DNA from 4 places in the Streptomyces sp. NPDC034099 genome. Region 2 is predicted to be linked to each of the others. Evidence: riboswitches for the same ligand, from Rfam matches in the RefSeq annotation. Region 2 holds a riboswitch; each other region holds the start of a gene.

Region 1 (2,191 bases), 180 kb from region 2:
ACGTACGCGCCCGGCTTCGGGGCGTGGATCATCATGCCGTCGCCGATGTACAGACCGACGTGGCTGATGTCGTCGTAGAAGAAGACCAGGTCACCGGGTTGTGCCTGGGAGACGGAGACGGTCGTGCCGGCGTTGACCTGGTCGTAGGTGACGCGCGGCAGGCTCACGCCGGCGGCCTTCCAGGCGGCCTGGGTGAGGCCCGAGCAGTCGTAGGAGCCGGGGCCCGTGGCGCCCCAGACGTACGGCTTGCCGATCTGGGCGCGGGCGAAGGCGATCGCCTTCTCGGCCTTGGTGCCGGCCGAGGTGCCCGGAGTCGACGAGCCCGAGGAGTCCGACGAACCGGTGCCGCCGGAGGTCCCCGAGGACCCGGAGCCGCTCTCCTGCTGGGCGGCCTCCTCCTGCCGCTTGCGCTCGGCCGCCTCCTCCGCCTGCTGCTTCGCCAGCTCGGCGGCCTTGCGGGCGGCCTCCTGCTGCTTCTTCTTCTCGATCGCCGCCAGCCGGGCCTTCTCCTCGGCGGTCAGCTCCGACAGCAGCTTCCGCGCGGTGGCCAGCTTCTTCTGGACGGTCGACTTGGCCGTCTTGAGGTCGGTCTGCGAGTCGGTGAGCGTCTCGAGGCTCTCGGTGGCCTCCCGGCGCTTCTTCATCGTCTCGGACTGCTGCGTGACGTAGTCGTCGACGGCGGTCTTCTGCCGGCCGGTGAGCCGGTTCATCAGCTGGTTCTGGTCGAAGTAGTCCTGCGGCGAGTCCGCGAGCAGCAGCGTCGCGGTCTCCGGAACCGAGGCGCCCGTGCGGTACTGGGCGGAGGCGAAGGAACCCAGCTCCTCGCGCGCGTCGTTGAGCTTCTGGGTGCGCTGGGCGACGTCGTCGAGGAGGCCGTCGACCTTCTTGCGCTGCTTGGTGGTCTTCTCCTTGGCCGCGTTGTACTTCTCGGTCGCCGACCCGGCCTGGCGGTAGAGGTCGTCGACCTTCTTCTCGACCTCCTCCAGGGTCGGCCGGTCGTCCGACGGCGTGGCGTTCGCCGTCTGGGACAGCAGGGCGACGGAGGTGAGGGCCGCGGTGGCGAGGGCCGGGGTCCGTATGCCTGCGACGCGGGTACCGGTGGGACGCGACTTGCGGTGCGACGCCAAGGAGGCGACTCCTTCCAGTGCTCCGCCTACCGGGTTAGCTGTCGGGTTCGGGCGGTGTGGCATGGAAGGGTTGCCCTACGGCGGACCGTCCTCTCGTCGAGGGCGGTGCGGCCGATTCACCCCAGAGTTCACGGTTGGGTCCCCGGCTCCGGGTGCCGTGCGGGCACGTCGGACTCGGCGGAGGCCGCGCGGCCCGGCGGGGTTCGCCGGAGGGGGTCGAGCGGCCTGCCCGCACGGTAGCCAACTCGTGTGGCCGCTGTGAAGGTTGGTGGGTGATATGCCCGATACATTTTCGTGACCTTCCGTGCGGGCGCCTCTGGCCGGGCAGTGCGCGTCACTCTTCGTGTTCCGGCCGGTCGCGGGGCGTGCCCGGTCCTGGAACGCCGGGTATTTTCCGGGGTGGCGCCGGGTTGTCGGTGGGGCGCCCTAGACTCGGAGAGCGATGAGCAGCCTCTTTGACGACAGCTTCCTGGCGAGCCTCCAGACCCCCCGGGGTCACGAGGAGGAACCCCCGCCGCCGCCCGAGGACGAGCACGGACCGGAGCCGGTTCCGCACGATCTGTTCGGCGGGAAGTTCGACGCGCCTCCGGACCGGGACACCCACTACCGGGACGGCGCCCCGCGCCCGGCCCTGGACGCCGCCGCGCTCCTGGAGGGGCTGAACGAGAACCAGCGCGCCGCCGTCGTCCACTCCGGCTCCCCGCTGCTCATCGTGGCCGGTGCCGGTTCCGGCAAGACCCGCGTGCTCACCCACCGCATCGCCCACCTGCTGGCCGAGCGGAACGTCCACCCCGGGCAGATCCTCGCGATCACCTTCACCAACAAGGCCGCGGGCGAGATGAAGGAGCGCGTGGAGCAGCTCGTCGGCCCGCGCGCCCACGCGATGTGGGTGATGACCTTCCACAGCGCGTGCGTCCGCATCCTGCGCCGCGAGTCGAAGAAGCTCGGCTTCACCTCGTCGTTCTCGATCTACGACGCCGCCGACTCCAAGCGGCTCATGGCGCTGGTCTGCCGCGACCTCGACCTGGACCCGAAGCGCTTCCCGCCGAAGTCGTTCAGCGCGA
Region 2 (2,191 bases):
CCTTCCTCGACAGCAACCAATCCGGCCTGGACATCGGCTTCCAGAGCCTGGTCCCGCACGCTCAGCCCGAACGGCCCGACGACGGTCACGAGGGGTCTCCTGTCTGCTGGTGTCTACTGGCGATTACCTGGTTTGTCGATAGGTCGCTGCCACCACTCAAGTCAGCGTATCCGGTCACGTTTCGATCACCGCTAGCGCCCACCGTTACAGGCCGGTCGGTATCGGATCATGAACGGTATGTTTTTGATCAGGTGATATGAGCAGATTTTGATTGATGTCGCCAGAGGAGATGAGCCGGACCCGGCGGGCGAACGGGCCGGAAGCCGCCACCGAAGATCCCACCACTCCTCCCAACGGCCCGCACTTCGAGAACGTCACCCAATCGACACACGCGCCCGCACCGGTCCACACCCGCCCACCCACGCCGGTCCACCCACACCCGTCCGCACCGGTCCGCGCACGCCCGTCCGACGGGCGCGGCAGACACCTCCCCGGCCACCCACCCCCTCCCGCTTCCCTCCTCCCGCCGCTCGACACCCGAAGCCCTCCCCACCGGCGGCCGGTTGGCGCACGGTTGAGTTGAATGCCCGTTTTGCCGCGCTTGTTGAGGCCAGTGAGTTGGCTCACTCCGGACCGGCCGCAGGCAACCCCGCCCGAACCTGTGCCCTCCCTTTGCCCCGCAAGCCAGTTGGGACTTGGCAACAGCAAAGGATCAAGACCCTCAAACACCTCAGACCAAGGTCAACAGGCACTTGGGGTGATTCCTGCACTTGTTCCGGACATGTGCTCTCGCATACGTTCCCGGCCTGTCGGGCGGACGCCGAATCCTGCCACCGCCCGTCGCACAGTCATCCACCCAACAAACTCGCCGGCAGGAGCGGGGGACCCAGGTAAGTCGCCGCACCGGTCACCACCGGAGCGGCTCGGGGTGAAGCCGTACCCGTCGAGGGCGCGGCCGGGCACCTCCCCGCCCGAACCCGACAGCTCACCTCGTAGGCGTAAGGAGAGGGACACATGTCTGCCAACGGTCAGAACCGTCACGCCCGCACCGGCCGCCTCGCCCGCAAGCTCGCGGTGGCCGGCACCGGTGCCGCGGTGCTCGCGCTGCCGCTCATCGGCGCCGCCACCGCATCCGCGGCCACCCCGGCCGCCGCCACGACCGCCACCACGGCGGCCACGACGTACCCGGACAACCTCGACGGCTGGATCCGCGAGTCACTCGACATCATGGCCCAGCACGGCATCCCCGGGACCTACGAGGGCATTCACCGCAACATCATGCGGGAGTCCTCCGGCAACCCGCTCGCCATCAACAACTGGGACATCAACGCCGTCAACGGCACCCCGTCCAAGGGGCTGCTCCAGGTGATCGACCCGACCTTCCAGGCGTACCACGTGCCCGGCACCTCCTGGGACCCGTACGACCCGGTCGCCAACATCACCGCCGCCTGCAACTACGCGGCCGACCGCTACGGCTCGATGGACAACGTCTTCAGCGCGTACTGAGCCGTACGCCGCCTGAGCCTCGCCTAAGAGGTACCGAAGATCCGCTCGAGGACGACGGCCACGCCGTCGTCCTCGTTCGTCGTGGTGACCTCGTCCGCCACCGCCTTGAGTTCGGGATGGGCACCGGCCATGGCGACGCCGTGGGCCGCCCAGTGGAACATCGGGATGTCGTTGGGCATGTCCCCGAAGGCGATCGTCCGCCGCCGGTCGAGGCCCAGGTGCTCGGCGGCCAGCGCCAGGCCGGTCGCCTTGGTGATGCCGCAGGGCTGCAGCTCCACGGTGCCGGGCCCGGACATGGTGACCGTCGCGAGGGAACCGACCACCGCGCGCGCCGTCGTCGCCAGTTCGTCGTCGGTCAGCTCGGGGTGGCGCAGCAGCACCTTGCTGATCGGCGTGGACCACAGCTGCTCGCGCCGCTCGACGCGCACCGCGGGCAGCGTCGGGTGGGGCATCAGGTAGCCCGGTTCGATGAGCGTCAGCCCGTCGACGCCGTCCTGGTCGACGGCGGCGTGCACCTGACCCACCTCGGCCTCGATCTTGCCGAGCGCGGTCTCGGCCAGCTCCCGGTCCAGGGTGACCGACCACAGCATCCGGTGCGCCCCGGCGTCGTACACCTGCGCGCCCTGCCCGCACACCGCGAGTCCCGCGCGGCCGAGCCGGTCGAGCAGGGGGCGCACCCGGGGGG
Region 3 (2,191 bases), on a different contig from region 2:
CGTCAGGACCGCCGGAGGATCAGCGGGATGGATCAGGGGGCGGAGCGGATCAGGGCGTGAGCCCCTTGCTCTGGAGCCAGGCCATCGGGTCGATGCCCGAGCCGCCGGCGGTGTGGACCTCCAGGTGGAGGTGGGCGCCGGTGACGTTGCCGGTGGCGCCGACGCGGCCGATGACGTCACCGGTGGTGACCTTCTGGCCGACGCTGACGTTGATGGACGACTGGTGCGCGTACCAGAGTTCGGTGCCGTCGTCGAGGGTGAGCACGGTCTTGTAGCCGTACGAGCCGTCCCAGCCGGCCGACGTGATCGTGCCGCTGTGCACCGCCTTGAGCAGCGTGCCCGTGGGGGCGGCGAAGTCGAGGCCGGTGTGGTGGCCGGAGGCCCACAGCGAGCCGGCCTGGTTGAACGTGGAGGAGATCGTGTACGAGGAGGTCGGCAGCGTGTACTGCTTGGCCAGCTTCGCGAGCCGCTCGGCCTCGGCCTTCTTCGCGGCCTCCTCCTCCGCCTTCTTCTTGGCGGCGGCGGCCTTCTCCTGGGCTTCCTTCTCCGCCTTGGCGGCGGCTTCCGCGGCCTTCTTCTCGGCGGCGGCCCGTGCCTCGGCGGCGGCCTTCGTCTCGACCTGCGCCTGCTGCTGCTCGGCCTGCGCCATGATCCGGGCCCGCAGCGACTCACCGGCGTCGGCGGCGCCGGCGCCCTCCGCGCTGTCGGCGGCGACGGCCTGGGTGACGCCGCTGAGCGGGGTGACGGAACCCTCGGGCTCCGACGCCTCGTCGTCTCCGGGCAGGAGCGAGCCGACGTTCGGCAGGTCCGGCATGGCGATGGACACCGGCGGCTTGCCGGTCTGCGCGCTGGCCATACCGCCCGCGCCGACGGCGGCTATGACCCCGACGCCGAGGACGGTGGAGCTGCGGGCGAGCCCGCCGCGCTGCTTGGCGACGCGGTGCCGGCCGCGTACGGGGCGGATGGATTCCGCGGTGGGATTCCACTCCTCCCAGGGACCCTCTTCGGCGCGGGGGGCGTCGTAGCCGAAGGTGTCGGTGTCGTGCCCGGCGGGCACGAACGGGGCCTCGGGGGCAGGCCGGTTGGACGCCACGTGGGCGTACTCCTTTCCTTCCTTCCGCCTACCGGGTTAGCTGACGGGTTCGGAGCAGGAAGGTCTCCTACGGGTGTGCGCCGACCGTGCGGACACGGCGACATACGCCCGATTCACCCCAATGTGGTGGTTCCCCGGTTCCCTTGCGGGATTCGGCGCGTGCGCACGGAGCCGCCTTCTGTGACGGCTGGGACGACCGCGCTGCGTTATCGAACGTTAATAGACGCGGGGCTCTGTTTCCAAGCCGTTCCTCTTGATCGTTAACGGAAACGGCCGGGACGTACGCCTCACGATCGGTGAAAACCGGGCGAGTTGACCCCGTCTCAGTATTCCCTTTCACGCCACGTTGTTCTGACGGTGCATCAGTTGTTATGCGGAGGGGGTTCGCACTGTCACGGCTCGTGACAATGATCATGATCACCGCGCCGGGGCCTCCGTACGGCGAGCAGCGCCATGTCGTCCGCCATGCCGCCCCCGGAGTGCCTGCGCACCTCCTCGGCGAGGGTGTCGAGCAGGGTCGCCGGATGCCGGAAGACCCGGCCGGCCAGCCGGGCCTGCGGATCGTAGAACTCGCCCTGCGCGTCCCGGGCTTCGGTCAGTCCGTCGGTGTAGAGCAGCAGCGTGGCCCCGCCGGGAAAGGCCACCTCCTCCGCCCGGTCGGGCCACACGCCCAGCTCTCCCATGCCGAGCGGCAGCGCCGGCTCGCGGGCGGGCAGCGGGCCGAGGGTGCCGTCGGCGTAGAGCAGCAGGGGCGGCGGATGACCGCGGTTGACGATGCGGACCGTCCCCCCGCCGTGCGGGACTTCGGCGAGTACGGCGGTGGTGAAGCCCTCGAAGGCGTCCAGTCCGTCGCGCCGGGTGCCCTCGCGCGCCAGCGCCCGCTCCAGCCGCTGCGCCACCGCCTCCAGGGTCGCCTCCTGCTCGGCGGCCTCCCGGAAGGCACCGATCACGACGGCGACGGCGGCCACCGCGCCCATGCCCTTGCCGCGCACGTCCCCGACGATGAGCCGGACACCGCGGGCGCTGTCCTGCACCGCGTACAGGTCGCCGCCGATGAAGGCGTCCGCCTGCGCGGCCTCGTAGCAGACGGCGACCTCG
Region 4 (2,191 bases), on a different contig from region 2:
CATCGTGGACCGTCCCGGCGCCGTCCAGACGCAGCTGCTGATCGGCCGCACCGGCGCCGACCGGCACGACCGCGTGTGGCCCGCGCAGGTGCTCGGCACCTACTGCCTCGGCGGCACCCTCACCTCGCGTCTGGACCGCGTCCTGCGTGAGGAGAAGGGCTACACCTACGGCGTACGGGCGTTCGGCCAGGTCCTGCGGTCCGCGCCGGACGGCACGGGCGCCGCGATGCTCGCCATCAGCGGGTCCGTCGACACCCCCAACACCGGTCCCGCCCTGGAGGACCTGTGGACGGTGCTGCGCAAGCTCGCCGCGGAGGGGCTCACCGACGCCGAGCGTGACGTGGCCGTGCAGAACCTGGTGGGCGTGGCGCCGCTGAAGTACGAGACGGCGGCGGCCGTGGCGAGCACGCTGGCCGACCAGGTCGAGCAGCACCTGCCGGACGACTTCCAGGCCACGCTCTACCGTCAACTGGCCGCCACGGGCACCGTGGAGGCCACCGCGGCGGTCGTGAACGCCTTCCCGGTGGACCGCCTCGTGACGGTCCTCGTCGGCGACGCGGCGCAGATCAAGGAGCCCGTCGAGGCCCTCGGCATCGGCGAAGTCACCGTGGTGGCGGCCGAGTAGCGGCACGCGCGTGTGGTGGCCCTGGTGACCGGAGTGTCACCAGGGCCACCGTTTGTCCGTATTGGGGGAGTGGTTGCCTGTCTGCCCTGTGGCGTGCGCTACAAAAAGCCTGTTGCGTTTGAGAATTGAACGCAGCCGCGCTTAGCGTCTTCCGGGCTGTTCGTCAGGCAGTGCGCCGCGCCCGCGGCACCGGACAGCCATCGCCGAGTCCCCGTACGGCGCGAGCCAGGGGAGCCGGGGACCCAACGCAGTCCCTGGGGTGAATCGGACGCCCGCGCGCAGAGCGAGGGGGTCCGTAGGAGACCTTCCACCTCCGAACCCGTCAGCTAACCCGGTAGGCGAGAGGGAAGGAAAGGACGAGCCTCTACATGGCGTTCACGCGCGCCACCGGGAAGCACCGCCGTACCGGCCGGGTGCACCGCACCACCGCCCGCGCGGCGGGAGTCGCGGCCCTCGCCACCACCGGCGTCGTCGGCACCCTCGCCGCCCCGGCGCTCGCCGCCGAGCCCGCGGTGGAGCAGAGCGGCCTCACCCCGGTCGTCACCATCGGCGACTCAGTGGCCGACGAGATAGACGCCCAGGCCGTCGCCCAGCGGCAGGCGGCCGCGGACGCCGCCGCCCGCGAGGCGGCCCGGGAAGCGGCCCGCGAGCGCGCGGCCGAGGCGGCCAAGGAGGCGCGCGAGGCCAAGGAGCGCGCCGCGCGGGAGGCGGAGCGCAAGCGCCTCAACACCTTCGTCGCGCCGATCACCGCCTCGTACGTCTCCACCGCCTACCAGGCCGGCAGTTCCCTGTGGTCCTCCGGCAGCCACACCGGCATCGACTTCCACGCCTCCAGCGGCACGACCGTGCACGCGGTGGGCGTCGGTACCGTCGTCGAGGCCGGCTGGGGCGGGGCGTACGGCAACCAGGTCGTGATCAAGATGCACGACGGCACGTACACGCAGTACGGGCACCTGTCGTCCATCGGCGTCTCGGTCGGCCAGTCGGTCGAGCCCGGCCAGCAGATCGGTCTCTCCGGCGCCACCGGCAACGTCACCGGACCCCACCTGCACTTCGAGGCCCGTACGAGCCCCGAGTACGGCTCGGACATGGACCCCGTCGCCTACCTCCGCTCCCACGGCGTGAACGTCTGACAGAGACGACGTCCGAAAGCCCCGGCTTCCCGAGCCGGGGCTTTTCGCATTTAATATCGCTTGATTGGCCTGGGGTCGTGCAACACACGTCAATCACCGGCGTTTCGCGGGGGTCAAGGGGAGGTCGCTCATGCGTATTCCGGCGCATTCCGTGTGCACGGCGATCCGGGACGACATCGTCACCGGCGTACACGGCCGCGGGAGCCGGCTCACCGAGGAACTCCTCGCCCGCCGCTACGGCGTCTCCCGCGTCCCCGTCCGCGAGGCCCTGCGCACGCTGGAGGCCGAGGGCTTCGTGGTGACCCGGCGGCACGCGGGCGCGTGCGTGGCGGAACCGACCGAGCGGGAGGCCGCCGACCTGCTGGAGACGCGCACGCTCCTGGAGCCGCTCGGAGCCGCCCGGGCCGCCCGGCGGCGCACCGAGGCCCACCTC

The links. A riboswitch is a leader RNA that binds a small molecule or an ion and turns the genes downstream of it on or off. The one in region 2 is predicted to bind cyclic di-AMP.
Region 1: another riboswitch for cyclic di-AMP. It lies ahead of ACZ56V_RS02945 (C40 family peptidase); the one in region 2 lies ahead of ACZ56V_RS03885 (transglycosylase SLT domain-containing protein).
Region 3: another riboswitch for cyclic di-AMP. It lies ahead of ACZ56V_RS37555 (M23 family metallopeptidase); the one in region 2 lies ahead of ACZ56V_RS03885 (transglycosylase SLT domain-containing protein).
Region 4: another riboswitch for cyclic di-AMP. It lies ahead of ACZ56V_RS31330 (M23 family metallopeptidase); the one in region 2 lies ahead of ACZ56V_RS03885 (transglycosylase SLT domain-containing protein).

Annotation. Positions count from the first base shown of each region.
Region 1 is NZ_JBVISR010000001.1:641,291-643,481, reverse strand. It holds gene ACZ56V_RS02945 (C40 family peptidase) at 1-1,127, opposite strand, end outside; cyclic di-AMP (ydaO/yuaA leader) riboswitch at 1,134-1,317, opposite strand; gene pcrA (DNA helicase PcrA) at 1,570-2,191, shown strand, end outside.
Region 2 is NZ_JBVISR010000001.1:825,743-827,933, forward strand. It holds gene ACZ56V_RS03880 (polyprenyl synthetase family protein) at 1-89, opposite strand, end outside; cyclic di-AMP (ydaO/yuaA leader) riboswitch at 857-1,013, shown strand; gene ACZ56V_RS03885 (transglycosylase SLT domain-containing protein) at 1,015-1,506, shown strand; gene ACZ56V_RS03890 (HAD family hydrolase) at 1,530-2,191, opposite strand, start outside.
Region 3 is NZ_JBVISR010000023.1:41,800-43,990, reverse strand. It holds gene ACZ56V_RS37555 (M23 family metallopeptidase) at 50-1,093, opposite strand; cyclic di-AMP (ydaO/yuaA leader) riboswitch at 1,104-1,261, opposite strand; gene ACZ56V_RS37550 (PP2C family protein-serine/threonine phosphatase) at 1,486-2,191, opposite strand, start outside.
Region 4 is NZ_JBVISR010000013.1:115,264-117,454, forward strand. It holds gene ACZ56V_RS31325 (M16 family metallopeptidase) at 1-625, shown strand, start outside; cyclic di-AMP (ydaO/yuaA leader) riboswitch at 817-981, shown strand; gene ACZ56V_RS31330 (M23 family metallopeptidase) at 994-1,758, shown strand; gene ACZ56V_RS31335 (GntR family transcriptional regulator) at 1,889-2,191, shown strand, end outside.